2 regions of the Exiguobacterium sp. UBA6309 genome follow, and region 2 is predicted to be linked to the other one. Evidence: a T-box and tRNA genes for the amino acid it is inferred to sense, from the RefSeq annotation. Region 2 holds a T-box; the other holds one or more tRNA genes.
The links. A T-box is a leader RNA that pairs with one kind of tRNA and senses whether it is charged. The one in region 2 lies ahead of leuS (leucine--tRNA ligase), so its partner is inferred to be a tRNA-Leu.
Positions count from the first base shown of each region.

Region 1: it has a tRNA-Leu gene. The T-box ahead of leuS (leucine--tRNA ligase) is inferred to sense a tRNA for this amino acid. The anticodon was not compared.

Region 1 covers NZ_DJTL01000036.1:146,378-154,864, forward strand. Annotated here, with positions in the region: gene adh (aldehyde dehydrogenase) at 1-771, shown strand, start outside; gene B3M90_RS12780 (DUF779 domain-containing protein) at 794-1,156, shown strand; gene B3M90_RS12785 (S66 family peptidase) at 1,344-2,354, shown strand; gene B3M90_RS12790 (hypothetical protein) at 2,370-2,711, shown strand; gene B3M90_RS12795 (alpha/beta hydrolase) at 2,733-3,665, shown strand; tRNA gene B3M90_RS12800 (tRNA-Leu) at 3,708-3,791, shown strand; gene B3M90_RS12805 (transporter substrate-binding domain-containing protein) at 3,994-4,761, shown strand; gene B3M90_RS12810 (amino acid ABC transporter permease) at 4,793-5,437, shown strand; gene B3M90_RS12815 (amino acid ABC transporter ATP-binding protein) at 5,434-6,162, shown strand; partial or broken gene B3M90_RS12820 (2-oxoglutarate dehydrogenase E1 component) at 6,474-8,487, shown strand, end outside.
Region 2 covers NZ_DJTL01000025.1:245,164-253,650, reverse strand. Annotated here, with positions in the region: gene metK (methionine adenosyltransferase) at 1-985, shown strand, start outside; gene B3M90_RS07740 (GNAT family N-acetyltransferase) at 1,123-1,611, shown strand; gene B3M90_RS07735 (serine aminopeptidase domain-containing protein) at 1,690-2,394, shown strand; gene B3M90_RS07730 (class I SAM-dependent methyltransferase) at 2,445-3,041, opposite strand; gene B3M90_RS07725 (MDR family MFS transporter) at 3,198-4,376, shown strand; gene B3M90_RS07720 (peptidoglycan bridge formation glycyltransferase FemA/FemB family protein) at 4,560-5,594, shown strand; gene B3M90_RS07715 (HAD family hydrolase) at 5,686-6,330, shown strand; T-box leader at 6,369-6,591, shown strand; gene leuS (leucine--tRNA ligase) at 6,638-8,487, shown strand, end outside.

The DNA of each region.
Region 1 (8,487 bases), on a different contig from region 2:
TACGCTTCGCAGAACTTGATTCCGGTCACACTCGAACTCGGTGGGAAATCACCGAACATCTTCTTTGAAGATATCATGCAGGCAGACGATGCATTCTTCGATAAAGCAATCGAAGGATTATTGATGTTCGCGTTGAACCAAGGGGAAGTCTGTACGTGTCCGTCGCGTGCCTTGATTCAAGAATCGATTTACGAACCGTTCATGGAACGTGTTCTAGAGCGCGTCAAAGCCATCAAAATCGGAAATCCTCTTGATGTCGACGTCATGATGGGTGCTCAAGCTTCGAACGAACAGATGGAGAAAATTCTTTCGTATCTTGAAATCGGTAAGTCGGAAGGCGCAGAGTGTCTAATCGGTGGAGAGCGCAACATGCTCGAAGGAGATCTCGCAGAAGGATATTACATCCAACCAACGATCTTCAAAGGTCACAATAAGATGCGCATCTTCCAAGAAGAAATTTTCGGACCGGTTCTATCGGTCACGACATTCAAGACGGAAGAAGAAGCACTCGAAATTGCGAATGATACGTTATATGGTCTTGGTGCCGGCGTCTGGACACGTGACATGAACCGTGCTTATCGGTTTGGTCGTGCGATCGAAGCAGGGCGCGTCTGGACGAACTGTTATCACCAATATCCAGCTCACGCGGCGTTTGGTGGTTACAAAATGTCAGGTATCGGACGCGAGAACCATAAGATGATGCTCAACCATTACCAACGAACGAAAAACCTACTCGTTAGCTACAACCCGAATAAACTCGGTTTCTTCTAAGTCGGAAAGGACGTGGATGCAAATGGTGGAACGTGTTCAGGCGACAGCAGCTTGTCTTGAGTTGATCGACCAGTTGAGAGAAAAACACGGTCCGTTGATGTTTCATCAATCTGGTGGTTGTTGCGATGGCAGTTCCCCGATGTGTTTTGCGCAAGGCGATTTATTCCTGGGAGATCAGGATAAAAAACTAGGAGAGATCGGTGGTTGTCCGTTTTATATTCATGAAGATCAATATGAGTACTGGAAACATACCCAACTCATCATTGATGTCGTGGATGGTCGAGGCGGAATGTTCTCTCTTGAGGGTGTCGAAGGGAAACGTTTTTTGACACGCTCCCGTGCGTTCACGCAAGAGGAAAACGCTGAACTATCAGCATCAAGTTAATGAAGGATACAAACGCGATTTTGTCTAGGCGACTTGTTCATTCAGGTCGCTTGTACAGAATCGTGTTTTTGTTCGTATTACAGCGTTCTAACAGGATAAAAGTTGGTAATGCGGCATAAGAACGGTATAATGAACTCATATTTTGACGAGAAGATTTTTTCACACTAAGACATTATAGGGGGTCACCATGAAATATCCATTTTTAGGTTGGACAGGTCAAACGATCGGAGTGACGGCGCCCTCCTCCGGATTACGTGAACAGCAACAGGAATGGGTCGAACGAGCAGTTGAACAGGTACAAGCACGGCAAATAAACGTCCGTTTGGGCGAAACGATTTGGTCGCATCAACTTGCTGAAAGTGCACCGGTCAAACAACGGGCTGAGGAATTGAATCACATGATGACGGATGAGACGATTGATGCCGTCATCCCGCCATTTGGTGGGGAACGCGCCATTGATCTTTTACCCGAGTTGACGCCAGCTACTTACCAAACAAAATGGTTGCTTGGCTATTCCGATATCAGTACGTTATTGCTCAGTCTGACGCTTCAGACAGGAATTGCGACAGCGCATGGTCCGAATTTCGTTGAGCTTCGAAGTGAAGAGTGGGATGAGACGACAAGTGCCTGGCGACGGGTGCTCGCGACGCCAACTGGAGGAACCGTCACACAGTGGGCTTCCGATCGTTATCAATCCGAGTGGACTGATGAAGAACGTCCAGCAGGTTCATTATTTCAGTTAACGGAAGCGACGGAATGGAAAGCACTTGATGAGCGAACAGAAGTGACCGGACGGTTACTTGGTGGCTGTCTGGAGACGATTCGCCATCTGATAGGGACACCGTACGGAGATGTGCGTCGTTTTCAGCGTGAAGAGATCAACGGAGAACCGATTCTCTGGTACTTTGAGGTATCTGAAGCGAGTTCTGCAGAGGTGCATCGGACGCTTCGACAAATGGCGTATGCTAGATGGTTCGACCATGCGGCTGGCTTTTTATTCGGGCGTACATCTGCAAGGATTACTGAAGATCTGACATGGCTAGACGTGTATCACTATCTAGCGGATGAAACAGGCTTACCAGTCTTATATGATCTTGACATCGGTCATCAGCCACCGCAGTTGACGTTAATCAATGGAGCGACAGGTGTGGTTCGTATTCAAGGAAAAGATTCACGAATCGATATTACGTTCAACTAAAAAGGAGAGCACGCAATGGCACGTCGTAAGTTTCAAGCATTAGGCGTTTATAAACGCGTCCATATTAACCCGGAGACACGTCGAATGACGTTACCGGAACCGTTTTACGATGCACTTCGTCTAGAAGATGAATTGCTGATTGCACAAGTCGGAGATGTTCTCGTCATGCGTCGTCCGGGGGAAGTCGTCGAGATAGAAACGGATTTATTGAGCGAACTCGTAGAAGATGGATTCACGGGTACAGAGCTTGTCCAAGAGTTTGCCTACCGGCGTCAGCAACAGGAACAACGATTACGTCAACAAGTCTTGCAGGATGAAGAGGATGACCATGCTGCTCAACTGAAGATCGAGCTATAACGGAAAGAAGGAGTGGGGCAGATGCGTCGCAGAACAAAAATTGGAATCGGAGTCATCGGATCCGGATTAGTAGCAGCGAGTTATTATTTTTATGAGATGGCAATCGCCACGAATCCGAAGCCGTTCTTATCGAATAATCGGGATTTGAGTGATGAGATGGTCCGGTTGATGCAACCTGGACAAACATGGATCAAGGAGCAGCCGCTCGAGCGGATCGAGATTGAAGCGAAAGACGGCTTAACGTTGCGCGGACATTTCCTCCCGTCTCCTGTTCCGTCAGATCGGATTGTCATTCTCGTGCATGGATACGGAGGCGTCGGAACGGATTTAGCCGGATTCGCCTATCTGTACCATCAGGCCGGTTTCCATGTCATGATGCCCGATAATCGAGGACACGGAATGAGTGACGGTCATTATATCGGATTCGGATGGCATGATCGGGAAGATTGTCTCAGTTGGTCGAACTATCTGATTGAACGGATTGGACAGGATGCGAAACTGTTCTTACATGGTGTGTCGATGGGAGGGGCGACCGTATTGATGACGAGTGGCGAACAACTTCCACCACAAATCAAAGGAATCATTTCTGATTGTGCCTATACGTCCGTCAATGCTGTTCTTGCGTATCAGATGAAGCGGATGTATCGACTACCACACTTCCCGTTTTTAGGGATGACGAGCGTATTAACGAAGCTAAAGGCAGGTTATACGTTCCGTGAAGCATCAGCGCTGAAACAGGTCAAAAAGTCACAGGTTCCGATTCTCTTCATTCATGGTGGTGCGGATACGTTCGTACCGACAGATATGGTGTATGAGCTGTACGAAGCCTGTCCAACGGAAAAGGAACTGGTCGTTATTCCGAATGCCGCACACGCGATGGCATATTTCGAGGATCCGGCTTTGTATGATGACGTCGTTGAGAAGTTCGTCCGGAACATCTTGCGAAATGATTGACAACTCAGTTCGTTACCCGCTATATTAATATCATAAATCAACGTCGTCGTGGCGGAACTGGTAGACGCGCTAGACTCAGAATCTAGTGGTGGCAACACCGTGGAGGTTCAAGTCCTCTCGGCGGCATAAATGATTGAAGGAGGCAATCCCATCAAGGGGTTGCCTCCTTTTTTGATAATGAATAGAAAACGATTGCATCGAATAAAAATTCAGAAATGTTTATCTTTTTAGAACTTTTCTGGTAAAATACGTTTTAAAGAGGGTACTCTTCAGGGAAAGTACTAAGTGGAGTCGACAATCTTTAACACATAGGAGAGGGGAAACAAACATGAAAAAAGGAAGTATTTTGCTAGCGCTCTTGATGAGCTGTATTCTCGTACTTGGTGCATGTAGTATCGGTTCGAAGGATGAAGGGTCTTCAGAAGGAAAGACGTATAAAGTTGGTATCGACGTCACGTATCCACCATTTGAGTACAAAGACGGGGACACGTACAAAGGAATCGACATTGATCTTATGAAAGCAATCGCTAAGGATCAAAACTTCAAGATTAAATTTGAAGCAATGGATTTCAGCGGTATCATTCCAGCACTTCAAGCAAATCAATTGGACGTTGCCATTGCCGGTATGAGTATTACACCAGAACGGAAAAAAGTCGTTACATTCTCAGACCCATATTTCAAAGCTGGTCTTATTTTAGTCGTCAAAAAAGATGAGAATGGTATTAAATCCGTTAACGATCTTAAAGGGAAAAAAGTAGCCGTCAAAAAGGGAACGACGGGTGCAAAATATGCAACGGATAACGCGGATAAACTTGGCTTCACTGTTACACAATTCAATGACAGTCCAGCGATGTTCCAAGAAGTAAAGAACGGTAACGCAGCTGCCTTGATTGAAGATTATCCGGTCATCTCATATGCAAACAAACAACAAAACCTTGGATTGAAACTTGTCGGTGATCGTCTCAACGGTGATAACTACGGGATCGCTGTCTTAAAAGGTGAGAATAAGGATCTGCTAAAGAAAATCAACAAAGGACTTGCGAATCTGAAAGAAAACGGTGAATACGATAAAATCGTTGACACGTATCTGAAATAAGTCGCAAGGCGATAAGGGAGTGGGATAGCCAATGGAAGTGGTCAAAACCGCATTTCCATTTTTCTTGGAAGGGCTTCAAGTCACATTGTATATTTTCATCATTGCGGTCATCGTCGGCTTTCTGATTGGCTTAGTCGTCGCATTGATGCGGTTGTCACCGTTAAAGATTTTGAACGCGATCGCGATCATCTATATCGATGTCATTCGTGGTACACCGTTCATCGTTCAGCTTTTCTTCATCTACTTTGGACTCAACTCGCTTGAGTGGTTATCGATGGACCGGATGTATGCAGGGATACTGACGGTCGCGATCAATGCTGGTGCTTATTTCGCGGAAATTATTCGAGCAGGTATCCAGTCGATTGATAAGGGACAAACAGAAGCCGCACGTTCACTCGGGATGACAGGACGTCAAACGATGGTTCAAATCATTTTACCGCAAGCATTCCGACGGATGTTACCAACGATTACGAATCAATCAATCATCAGCTTAAAAGATACATCGTTGTTATCGATCATCGGCATCGCTGATTTGACGCAACAAGGTCAAGTTCAGCAATCGACGACGTTTGAGCCATTCATCGTTTGGTCTGTCGTCGGATTGATGTACTTCGTCATCATTTATCTCTTGTCATTCGTGGCGAAGTTCTTGGAACGGAGGTTTACATTACGATGAGTATCATTGAAGTGAAGAATCTAAAGAAATCATTCGGTTCGAATGAAGTCTTAAAAGACATCAACGTCTCGATTGCCGAAAAAGAAGTCGTTTGTGTCATCGGTCCGTCGGGATCTGGGAAAAGTACGTTTTTACGCTGTTTGAATCGATTGGAAGAGATTACAGGTGGCACGGTCATCGTCGATGATTTCGATATTACGAGTCCAAAGGTCGATATCAACAAGGTCCGGGAAGAAGTCGGGATGGTCTTTCAACATTTTAATCTCTTCCCGCATAAGACCGTGCTAGAAAACGTCACGCTTGCACCGATCAAAGTGCGTAAATCGGATAAAGAACAGGCGAAACAGCGGGCACTTGAACTACTCGATAAAGTCGGATTACGGGAAAAAGCGGATAATTATCCAGGTGAATTATCTGGGGGGCAAAAACAGCGGGTCGCGATTGCCCGCGCGCTCGCGATGAATCCGAAAATCATGTTGTTTGACGAGCCAACGTCAGCGCTTGACCCGGAAATGGTCGGTGACGTGCTTGCCGTCATGAAACAACTTGCCCTTGAAGGGATGACGATGGTCGTCGTGACCCATGAGATGGGATTCGCTCGAGAGGTCGGAGATCGCGTCTTATTCATGGATGGTGGCTATATCGTCGAAGAGAACGTGCCACAAGTATTGTTTGATTCTCCACAACACGAACGGACGCAATCGTTCCTTAGTAAGGTCTTATGATGGAACCGGCGTATCTAAATGCGGATACGCCGGTTTTTGACGAATCATAAATAACTGTCTAAGCGCTCATAAGAAAAACTTATACATTTAAGCGTGAGAATTTGGGAATTCGAAATGCACACATAGGAAAAGAGTAGTAATATAGTAACGAAGGCACTTTCATGGAAGAATGACACGATCATTCCTTCTCATGACGTTCAGCGTTTTATTCATGCAATTCCTTTTGAAAGCGCTAACAGGTAGGGGGCTGGAAACACATCGAGTATCCACTAGATGTGTGGGGAGAAATATAGAAACGGGGGGAACCGTACATGGCAGGCCACGAGCAAGATCAACAAGCATTCTATGGACCAAACCTTGGCTACATCATTGAATTGTACGAGCGTTTTTTAGAAGACAAGACATCCGTTGATGAGGAGACACGTGCTTATTTCGAAGAGCATGGTGCACCCGTGACGGAAGCAGTCGTACCGATGCAAGTCGAGACAGGAGATTTCGAAAAATATCTTGCGGCGAATCGTTTAGCGGAACAAATTCGTGCAAAAGGACATCTTGCGGCGGATATCTATCCGCTGAAGGACCATCCGCGAGAAACAGGATTATTCGAATTGAGTCAGTACGGATTGACAGAGGCAGATCTTCGAAAAATGCCAGTCTCACTCGTCTGTCCTGAACCACCAACTGGTGTACAGGACGCGTTTGAAGGCATCGAACATTTAAAAGCGCAGTACACGGGAGCAGCCGCAGTTGAGTTCCAGCATGTCGACGATCTCGATGAAAAGAAATGGCTCCGACAGAAAATCGAGCAAGGTGCTTTGACGGCGACGCTAGACGCTGAACAAAAGAAACAATTGTTCAAACGCTTAGCTGAAACGGACCTTTTCGAAAAATACTTGCACAAAACATATGTCGGTCAAAAACGCTTCTCGATTGAAGGACTTGACGCGATGGTGCCATTGCTCGACACGATCGTCGGACACCTCATCTCGAATGGGTCGGAGACGATCAATATCGGAATGGCACACCGTGGACGGTTGAACGTTTTGGCGCACGTACTTGGGAAGCCATATGAAATGATCTTTGCTGAGTTCCAGCATGCTCCGAACCACGACCTCGTACCATCTGAAGGATCGATCGGGATCACGTACGGTTGGACGGGCGACGTGAAGTATCACCTCGGTTTAAACCGAAAACTCGAGCAAGAGACACGTAACGTGCGGATGACGCTTGCGAACAATCCGTCGCACCTTGAGTTCGTCGACCCAGTCGTCGAAGGCTTCACACGTGCGGCACAAGATGATCGCTCACAAAAAGGGGCACCACGTCAAGAGCAAGCAGCAGCAGCTGCGATCCTCATTCATGGGGATGCAGCGTTCCCAGGTCAAGGAATTGTGGCTGAAACTTTGAATTTAGCGAATCTCAAAGGATATAACACCGGCGGAACGATTCATATCATCGCGAACAACACGATCGGCTTCACGACGGAGCCGACGGACTCCCGTTCGACGCGTTACTCGAGTGATCTTGCCAAAGGATACGAGATCCCAGTCTTCCACGTCAACGCGGATGAGCCGGAAAGCTGTCTCGCAGTCGCTTTGCTCGCGAGCGAGTACCGGGCAACGTTTAAGAAGGATGTCATGATTGATTTAATCGGATATCGTCGTTTTGGTCATAACGAAATGGATGAACCGATGAATACGAACCCGGTCTTATACGATTTGATTCATAAACATGATCCAATTCGTGTCTTGTACGGGAAAACGCTTGTCGCGAACGGGGATGCGACAGCTGACGAAATTCAATCGATTGAAACGTCGATCAATGATCACATGAAGGCGGCTCGTGAAAAAGTACCGAACGCGGAGAAAGAGTATGGTGGGGTCATGCCGGACGTCGTCTTTAAAGGCGTTCCGACGATTGAGACAGGGGTCTCGATTGAAACATTGACGGCGTACAACGAAGAATTGTTACAGTGGCCGGATGGCTTCCAAGTGTTCCATAAACTTGAGAAGGTCCTGAAGCGCCGGACGGATGCGTTCTCGACAAAGAACGGTATTGACTGGGGACATGCCGAAACATTGGCGTTTGCTTCGATTCTCTCAGATGGAACACCAATCCGCTTGAGCGGTCAAGATTCTGAACGAGGAACGTTCGCACAACGGAACATTAATCTTCATGATGTGAAAACAGGAGAAGGCTTCTCGCCACTCCATGCCTTATCAACGGCAACTGCATCATTCTCGGTCTACAACAGTCCGTTGTCTGAAGCAGGTGTACTTGGTTTTGAATACGGTTATAACGTCTTCGCTCCGGAAACGCTCGTAT
Region 2 (8,487 bases):
GATTCGTGAAATCGGCTACACACGCGCGAAATACGGTTTCGATGCGGATACATGTGCTGTATTGACATCGATCGATGAGCAATCAGCAGATATCGCTCTTGGTGTCGACCAAGCGCTTGAAGCACGTGAAGGTAGCATGTCTGATGCAGAAATCGATGCAATCGGTGCAGGAGACCAAGGTCTTATGTTCGGTTACGCAACGAAAGAAACACCAGAACTCATGCCACTTCCAATTTCGCTTTCGCACCGTCTCGCACGCCGTTTGGCAGAAGTGCGTAAAAACGGTCAACTCGACTACCTTCGTCCGGACGGAAAAACACAAGTCACGGTCGAATACAACGAGAACAACGAGCCGGTTCGTGTCGATACGATCGTCATCTCGACACAACATGCGGAAGAAGTTACGCTTGAGCAAATCCAAGCTGATTTAAAAGAACACGTCATCACACCAGTCATCCCGGCTGAATACATCGACGCAGCAACGAAATTCTTCATCAACCCAACTGGTCGTTTCGTCATTGGCGGACCACAAGGAGATGCTGGATTGACTGGTCGTAAGATCATCGTTGATACGTATGGTGGATACGCACGCCACGGCGGTGGAGCATTCTCAGGTAAAGATCCAACAAAAGTCGACCGTTCAGCTGCATACGCAGCACGTTACGTCGCGAAGAACCTCGTTGCTGCAGGTCTTGCAGACAAAGCAGAAGTTCAACTCGCTTACGCAATCGGTGTCGCACACCCAGTATCAATCGCGGTTGATACATTCGGCACAGGAAAACTTCCTGAAACACAACTCGTCGAATTGGTTGCTGAAAACTTCGATCTTCGTCCGGCTGGAATCATCAACATGCTTGATCTCCGTCGTCCGATCTATCGTCAAACAGCTGCATACGGTCACTTCGGTCGTACAGATGTTGAGCTTCCATGGGAGCAAACAGATAAAGCAGCAGTTCTTGAAGAACAAGCAAAACGTTTCGCATAATCAAAAAGTCCGGAAATCCTACTTGGGTTTTCGGGCTTTTTTGTTTCCGCGGAACTTTGCAGGAAACGAATGTTTTTTCTAGAAAAGGGTAAAAGTACATGAGTCGATTTGTATGAGTATAAAGGGGGGTTCCGATTATGGAAATACGCGAAGCTATTCCAGCTGATGCAGGACGTATTCATGACATTGCTATCACATCTTGGATGGATACGTATGAAGAAATCTATTCCGAACGTTCGAAAGCGCATTTCGTGCAGGAGGCGTATCCGCAAGAAGAAGTCGTTCGTGCGATCCTGACAGCGGAAGAAGCACGGGGAGAGTATTTTTATGTCGGAATCATCGACGAGGAAATCGTCGGTTTCATTCATGCTGTTGATGTCGAAGGAACATGGGAGATCATTCGGCTTTACGTCCTGCCGGAATATCAGCAAAACGGAATCGGAAGACGTCTGATTCGTGAACTCGAACGACAAGGAGCCGTCCCACTCGAAGTCTACGTGGAAGCACGTAACTATAAAGCGCGTCAATTCCTGACCTCATTTGGTTTTGAAGAACTTAGTGAGATGACGGAAGAAGTGTTTGGGCAAGCGGAATCAGTCGTTCGTCTTCGCCATGTTGCCTCGTGAAATCCGTCTCGGGACGGTTTCGTTTGCGTTTGAAATAAGGTATCGTGAAAAGGAATTATGAAGTGAAGAGGTGAGTTTGTGGTTGAACAACCAACAGGAATCATCGTATTAGTCTATCCGTTACAACTGCGTGCCCGTCCGAGTGAAGCTTTGATTCGAGTACTCGAAAGAGAGTATGAAGTGTTACTCGTCGACGCACCACGTCGCATTTCGTTTGAAGAGCACGGTCAACTGTTAAAAGAAGCATTACGCGAAGCAGGAAAACGAAAGCTACCGATTCATATCATCGCCTGTAGCATGGGCGCACTCGTCGTCAATCGTCTATTGCAAGAATATGAACTACCAGTCGCAAGTCTTGCATTCGTTTCACCATTGTTTGATTGGCATCCGTCGAAACAACTCGGAGGTGTCAAACAAGTCTTCGCGAGTGCGTTTGATCGTTTCCGTCCCGATGCGCCACTCGGTACGTTGCCGTTTGGTCAAAGTACGGAAGATACCGTTCGCATCGGTGAACTGACGTATGCGCAGTACCGGGAAATCGAAGAAGAGATCGTCGTACATGACGAGGAACGAAAAAAACTGCCTCGTGTGAACTTGGCTTGTTTTTATGCACCGGACGATCAGTTCGCAGACGTCAAACTGACACTCGAAGTATGTCGGAAAATGGGTGGCGATCAGATTTACTTACAACGTTTACACGGTTTCCCGCATTTCAGCTTTGAACGGTTGAATACACGGTTTGCGGAAAAATTATTGTTGTTTTTTAAATTAGTCGAAGAGTGAAAAAAGTGATGGTTTCCATAGCGGAAGCCATCACTTTTTCATTTCTACTGTCAGCGCACTTTTTTCTCGATCGCGATGATGAACGGTGGATGATTCTGTTGATTCAAGAAGCGGTACTGAAGAACGGCGTAATCTTGCTGATCAAGGGCTGTGACGTAATCGAGGACAGCATCGCGTTCTCGTTTTCCTTCAAGATGACCGTGATAGACGACAAGGACGACAAGACCACCAAGTGCAAGGACCGGGAGGAGAGCGTCGAGTGCTTCGAGCGTCTCTTCACCTGTCGTCGTGATCGATTTATCACTTCCGGGCAAGTATCCGAGATTGAAGACGCCGGCACGAACAGGGCGTCGTTCGTTCGAAAGACGTGCACCAACATGGATATGACTTTCGTGATAAAGATCGACACGTTCTAACATTCCGGCTTCGTCGAGACGTCGTGTCGATTCCTCGATGGCTTGAGCTTGGACGTCGAACGCCAGGACTCTACCTTCTGGACCGACGCATTCTGCTAAGAACTGCGTATCATGTCCATTTCCGGCAGTCATATCGACGACGCAGTCACCAGGTTCGATGACGGACTCCAGTAATTGTTTCGTATAAGGTAGTACACGGGCAAGTGACATGGCATAGACTCCTGTTCCTATGGGCTGTTTTTCTCTTTATACATGATCATCGTATGTATGATTCCTCCTGCATTATACCATCTTTTGAGTCATTGACGAAAAGTGAAGTGGCTTGACAGGCGGGGGAGGGATTGCGTAAAGTGGCAAGGTTGAGAATGAAATAGGAGGACCACAGGTATGCCAAAATTACCAAAAGCGGTCTGGATCCTTGTCCTTGCGATGGCCATCAATACGACGGGATCCTCTTTTTTATGGCCGTTCAATACATTATATATTCATGAATATTTAAGGGAGTCGATGACGAAAGCCGGAATGGCGTTATTCGTCAACTCAGCCTTAGCAATCGTTGGGAACTACTTAGGTGGAAAAGCGTTTGACCGACTCGGCGGAAAGAAGACGCTTGTCATCAGTGTCATCGGACTTGTCCTGTCTTCCGTCGGCTTGTTGCTATTTCATCAGACGTATATTGGATACGTCGCGATGCTTGGATTGATTGGATTCGTCGGTGGGATGGTTTTCCCGACGATCTACGCAATGACGGGCGTCATCTGGCCGGAAGGCGGACGCCGCGCCTTTAATGCGATCTATGTCGCGCAAAACGTCGGTGTAGCCCTCGGGACAGCTGTTAGTGGTCAAATTGCTGCTTTTTCGATTCAGTACATCTTCATCGCCAATCTCGTTCTCTATATCGTCTTTGCCATCATTTTGTTTGTCGGTTTGTCCTGGATTCAGGCGCCAGCGCGGATGCATGCGGCACATGACGAGATCGAAACGACACGCACACCACTTTCGCGCGGATCCGCACGGACGATGTTGCTCGTTTCGATCGGTTATGCCTTACTTTGGTTCGTTTATGTGCAATGGCAAGGGACCTTTGCTGTCCATACGAAATCGCTCGGTGTCACGATTTCCGAGTACTCGATTCTTTGGACAATCAATGGAGCGCTTATCGTGTTCGCACAACCTTTATTAACACCAATTCTTCGTTGGTTTGGAGATGATTTGAAACGCCAACTGATGACCGGGACAGGGATATTCCTTCTCTCTTATCTGATTGTTCCGTTTGCAGGCGGCTTCAAGATGTTCCTCGTGGCGATGATCATTCTGACAATCGGTGAGATGTTCATCTGGCCAGCGGTTCCTGCAATGGCGGCGCGACTTGCACCAATCGGAAAAGAAGGAGAATTCCAAGGATATGTTAATATCGCTGCTTCAGCAGGGCGGATGATCAGTCCGACAGTTGGAGGTTTGATCTACGATTTATCAGGTATGTCAGCAGTTTTCTTGACCTTAATTGGATTGATCCTGTTAGCAGGAGTTGTCTTCCTTCGTGCTATTCCTAAAACCACATCATGAGCTTTATCTTGTGAGACAGCGGACGATAGATCAGCTGTCTTTTGTTACATCATTCGTTCGAAAATTATAAAACAAACATTTAATAATATGGAATATTTCGGCAAAGAAACGGGTACTTTCTAATCAAGAACTTGAAAAGAAAGGTCATATGAACGTTGCTTCTTTTTGATTGGAGGTGCACGGATGGAAAGGTGTCAATTCATCACAGATGCCGCAACTTGGACGACACACGTACAGAAACAGCCTCTTGATATCTTCTATAGTCACCAATACGTCACTCTCAACGCTAGACCGTCTGAGCAAGCGGTATTATTTCTTTATGAAGGTCATGCAGGAACACTGTTTTATCCCTTTTTGAAGCGTCGTATTTTTGATACGCCTTATTCAGATCTCATTACACCGTACGGCTATGGTGGACCGGAAATCATCGGTCAACTGACTGCGTCTGAGATTCAGCAGGCTCGTTTATCCTTTGAGAGGTGGGCGGAGCAAGAATCGATCGTCTCGGAAATGATCCGCTTTAATCCGTTAACAGGTAATGAACGGTTTATGCAGGACTGGACAAAAGTTTCCTTCATCCGTCATACGACGAGTATTGATTTGCGTCCTTCACTTGAAGATATCATGCAGACATTTCATAAGAAGACGAGAAGCATGATTCGTAAATCGCTTGCTTCACCCTTAACCGTCAGAACAGGAACACAGGACGATCTACCTGTTTTTTTAGCGTTGTATCATAAAACGATGGACCGGAAGAATGCCTCGGCTCATTATTATTTTACCGCGACGTATTTTGAGCAATTGATGGAGACGACCCCACTTTGTGAGCCCTTATTACTGATGGCGGAAATCGACGGAAAAGCGGTTGGGGGATACTTCGTATTGCTTGGAAAAGAATACGCCCACGGTCATTTGATCGGCTGTAAGCGGGATGAAGCGAAGATGTTCCCGAATCAGCGACTTGAGTACGAAGCAATTCTTCAGGCAAAAGCACGGGGACTCGTCGAACAACATCTTGGGGGCGGGTATCAAGAACGGGATAGTCTTTTTGAGAGTAAATGCCGTTATACTGGATATCGACTATTTGAGTATCATCAAGGAAAATCCATCCTGCAACCATCACTATATGATTTGCTCTGTATACGATACGGATCAAATGCTGATTCAGATTATTTTCCGGCGTATCGACAAGCTGGTATTCAGGTGGCAACTAGTTAAATAGATAATGAGAGTATGAAAACGACTACATCGTGTAGTCGTTTTTTTTGATATGCTGAAGTCAGGATCGATCAATAAAGGGGGAGTTATCATGAAAAAACGCGGTCTGATTTTTGATATGGACGGGGTTATCTTAGATAGTGAGATTCGCTACTTTGAAGTGCATCAACAGATGTTCAAAAGGTTATCGATTCCGCTTGATCCGGTTCAGTATGCGACGTTCATGGGAAAAACAGGAGATGAAATGTGGGAAGAACTCGTCGCCCAGCATCAGCTGAAAGAAACAGCTAGTGCGTTGCTTGAGGAAGAACATCGCTTGTTTCAAATTCATGCAAAGCCGGAGGAGTGTGGATTAAAAAAAGGCGTCACACAAGTCATCGAACAAGCGTCGACTCTTGGTTACGATATCGGCATTGCTTCTTCGAGTTCACTTCAGAAAATCGAACGTGTCATCCTTCATTATGGGCTTCCGATCACGCACTACGTCAGTGGAGAAGAAGTCATCCGTTCGAAACCGGATCCCGCGATTTTTCGACTTGCGGCAGAGCGGATTGGACACGCACCCGAGAACTGTCTCGTCATTGAAGACGCTGCGAACGGGATGATTGGCGCGAAAGCAGCAGGTATGGAAGTGATTGCGCTTCTTGATGACCGGATGCCGACGCAACGCTTAGAGCAAGCGGATCATGTCGCACAATCACACGCAGAAATCGAGGAAATTTTACGGAAGCGTTGACGCTTGAGGAAGAAACAGATTACACTAGAAAAAGATAGTCAAATGCATGGAACTGAAGTAGTAGGGGAAAGGTGCCGTCAAGAGAGCTGGTGGAAGGTGCGAACCAGTCGGTAACAACCGTGAACTCGTCAGGGAGCACGATTCGTGAAGTCGTAGTAGCGAATCCGGTCTTTCACACCGTTATCCGTGAATCAAGCGGTCTGTCATAGACAGACAACGTGGGTGGTACCGCGGAAGCCAAACCGGTCTTTCGTCCCTTTTCTTAGGGGCGGAAGACCGGTTTTTTTAGATTAGAGGAGGAAAAGACATGCCGTACAATCATCGCGAAATTGAACCAAAATGGCAGGCGCGTTGGGATCAAGACAACGCCTTCGTCACGACAGAAGATCCAGAAAAAGAAGGGTTCTATGCCCTTGATATGTTCCCGTATCCGTCAGGTGCTGGACTCCACGTTGGTCATCCGGAAGGTTACACAGCAACGGATATCCTCGCACGGATGAAGCGGATGCAAGGATACAATGTCCTTCACCCAATGGGATGGGATGCGTTCGGATTACCAGCAGAACAATACGCGCTCGATACAGGAAACGATCCACGCGAATTCACAGCGAAAAACATCGAGACGTTCAAGCGTCAGCTTAAAGAACTTGGATTCTCGTATGACTGGGATCGTGAAATCAACACAACGGATCCAAAATACTATAAATGGACGCAGTGGATCTTTACGAAGTTGTATGAAAAAGGACTTGCCTTCGTAGACGAAGTCGCAGTCAACTGGTGCCCGGCACTTGGAACCGTCCTTGCGAATGAAGAGGTCATCGACGGATTATCCGAACGCGGAAATCATCCGGTTGTGCGTGTTCCGATGCGTCAATGGGTCTTGAAAATCACGGAATATGCGGATCGCCTTCTTGAAGATCTGGATGATCTCGATTGGCCGGATTCTGTCAAAGAGATGCAACGCAACTGGATCGGGAAATCTGAGGGTGCTGAGATTGATTTCACGATTGATGGACATAAAAAACAAGTCACGGTCTTTACGACACGTCCGGACACGATCTTCGGTGCGACGTATCTAGTACTTGCACCGGAGCATCCATTCGTAGCTGACATCACGACAGCGGATCACAAGGAAGCCGTCGATGCGTACATTTCGCAAGTCCAAACGAAGTCAGATCTCGAGCGAACGGATTTAGCGAAGGAAAAAACAGGTGTCTTCACGGGTGCTTTTGCGGTCAATCCGATCTCAGGCGATCGTCTTCCAATCTGGATCGCTGATTATGTCCTTGCTTCTTACGGAACAGGTGCGATCATGGCTGTCCCAGGACACGATGAGCGCGACCACGAATTCGCGAAGCAGTTCGACTTACCGATCGTTGAAGTCGTCGCGGGTGGAAATGTCGACGAAGCAGCCTACACGGGAGAGGGCGAACACGTCAACTCGCATATGCTTGATGGACTTGGGAAACAAGAAGCAATCGAGACGATGATCGCTGAACTCGAAACGAATCAAGTCGGTCGTAAAAAAATCACGTATCGACTCCGAGACTGGTTGTTCAGTCGTCAACGGTATTGGGGCGAGCCGATTCCAGTCGTTCATATGGAAGATGGTTCGATGAAAACACTCAATCAAGAGGAATTACCACTTGAGCTTCCAATCATTCCAGAAATCAAACCGTCTGGTACAGGCGAATCACCACTTGCGCTTGCTGAAGACTGGTTGGATTACACGGATCCTGAAACAGGAATGAAAGGCCGTCGCGAGACGAATACGATGCCACAATGGGGAGGAAGCTGCTGGTATTACCTTCGTTTCATCGATCCACACAATGAAGAAGCGATTGCGGATCCGGAAAAATTAAAATACTGGCTTCCAGTCGATATTTACATCGGTGGAGCAGAACATGCTGTTCTCCACTTGTTGTATGCGCGCTTCTGGCATAAAGTCTTGTATGATGCAGGCGTCGTACCAACAAAAGAACCATTCCAGAAGTTATACAACCAAGGAATGATCCTTGGAGAGAACAACGAGAAAATGTCAAAATCTCGCGGTAACGTCATCAACCCAGATGAAATCGTCAAGTCGCATGGTGCTGATACGTTACGTTTATACGAAATGTTCATGGGACCACTCGATGCATCGGTTGCCTGGTCTGA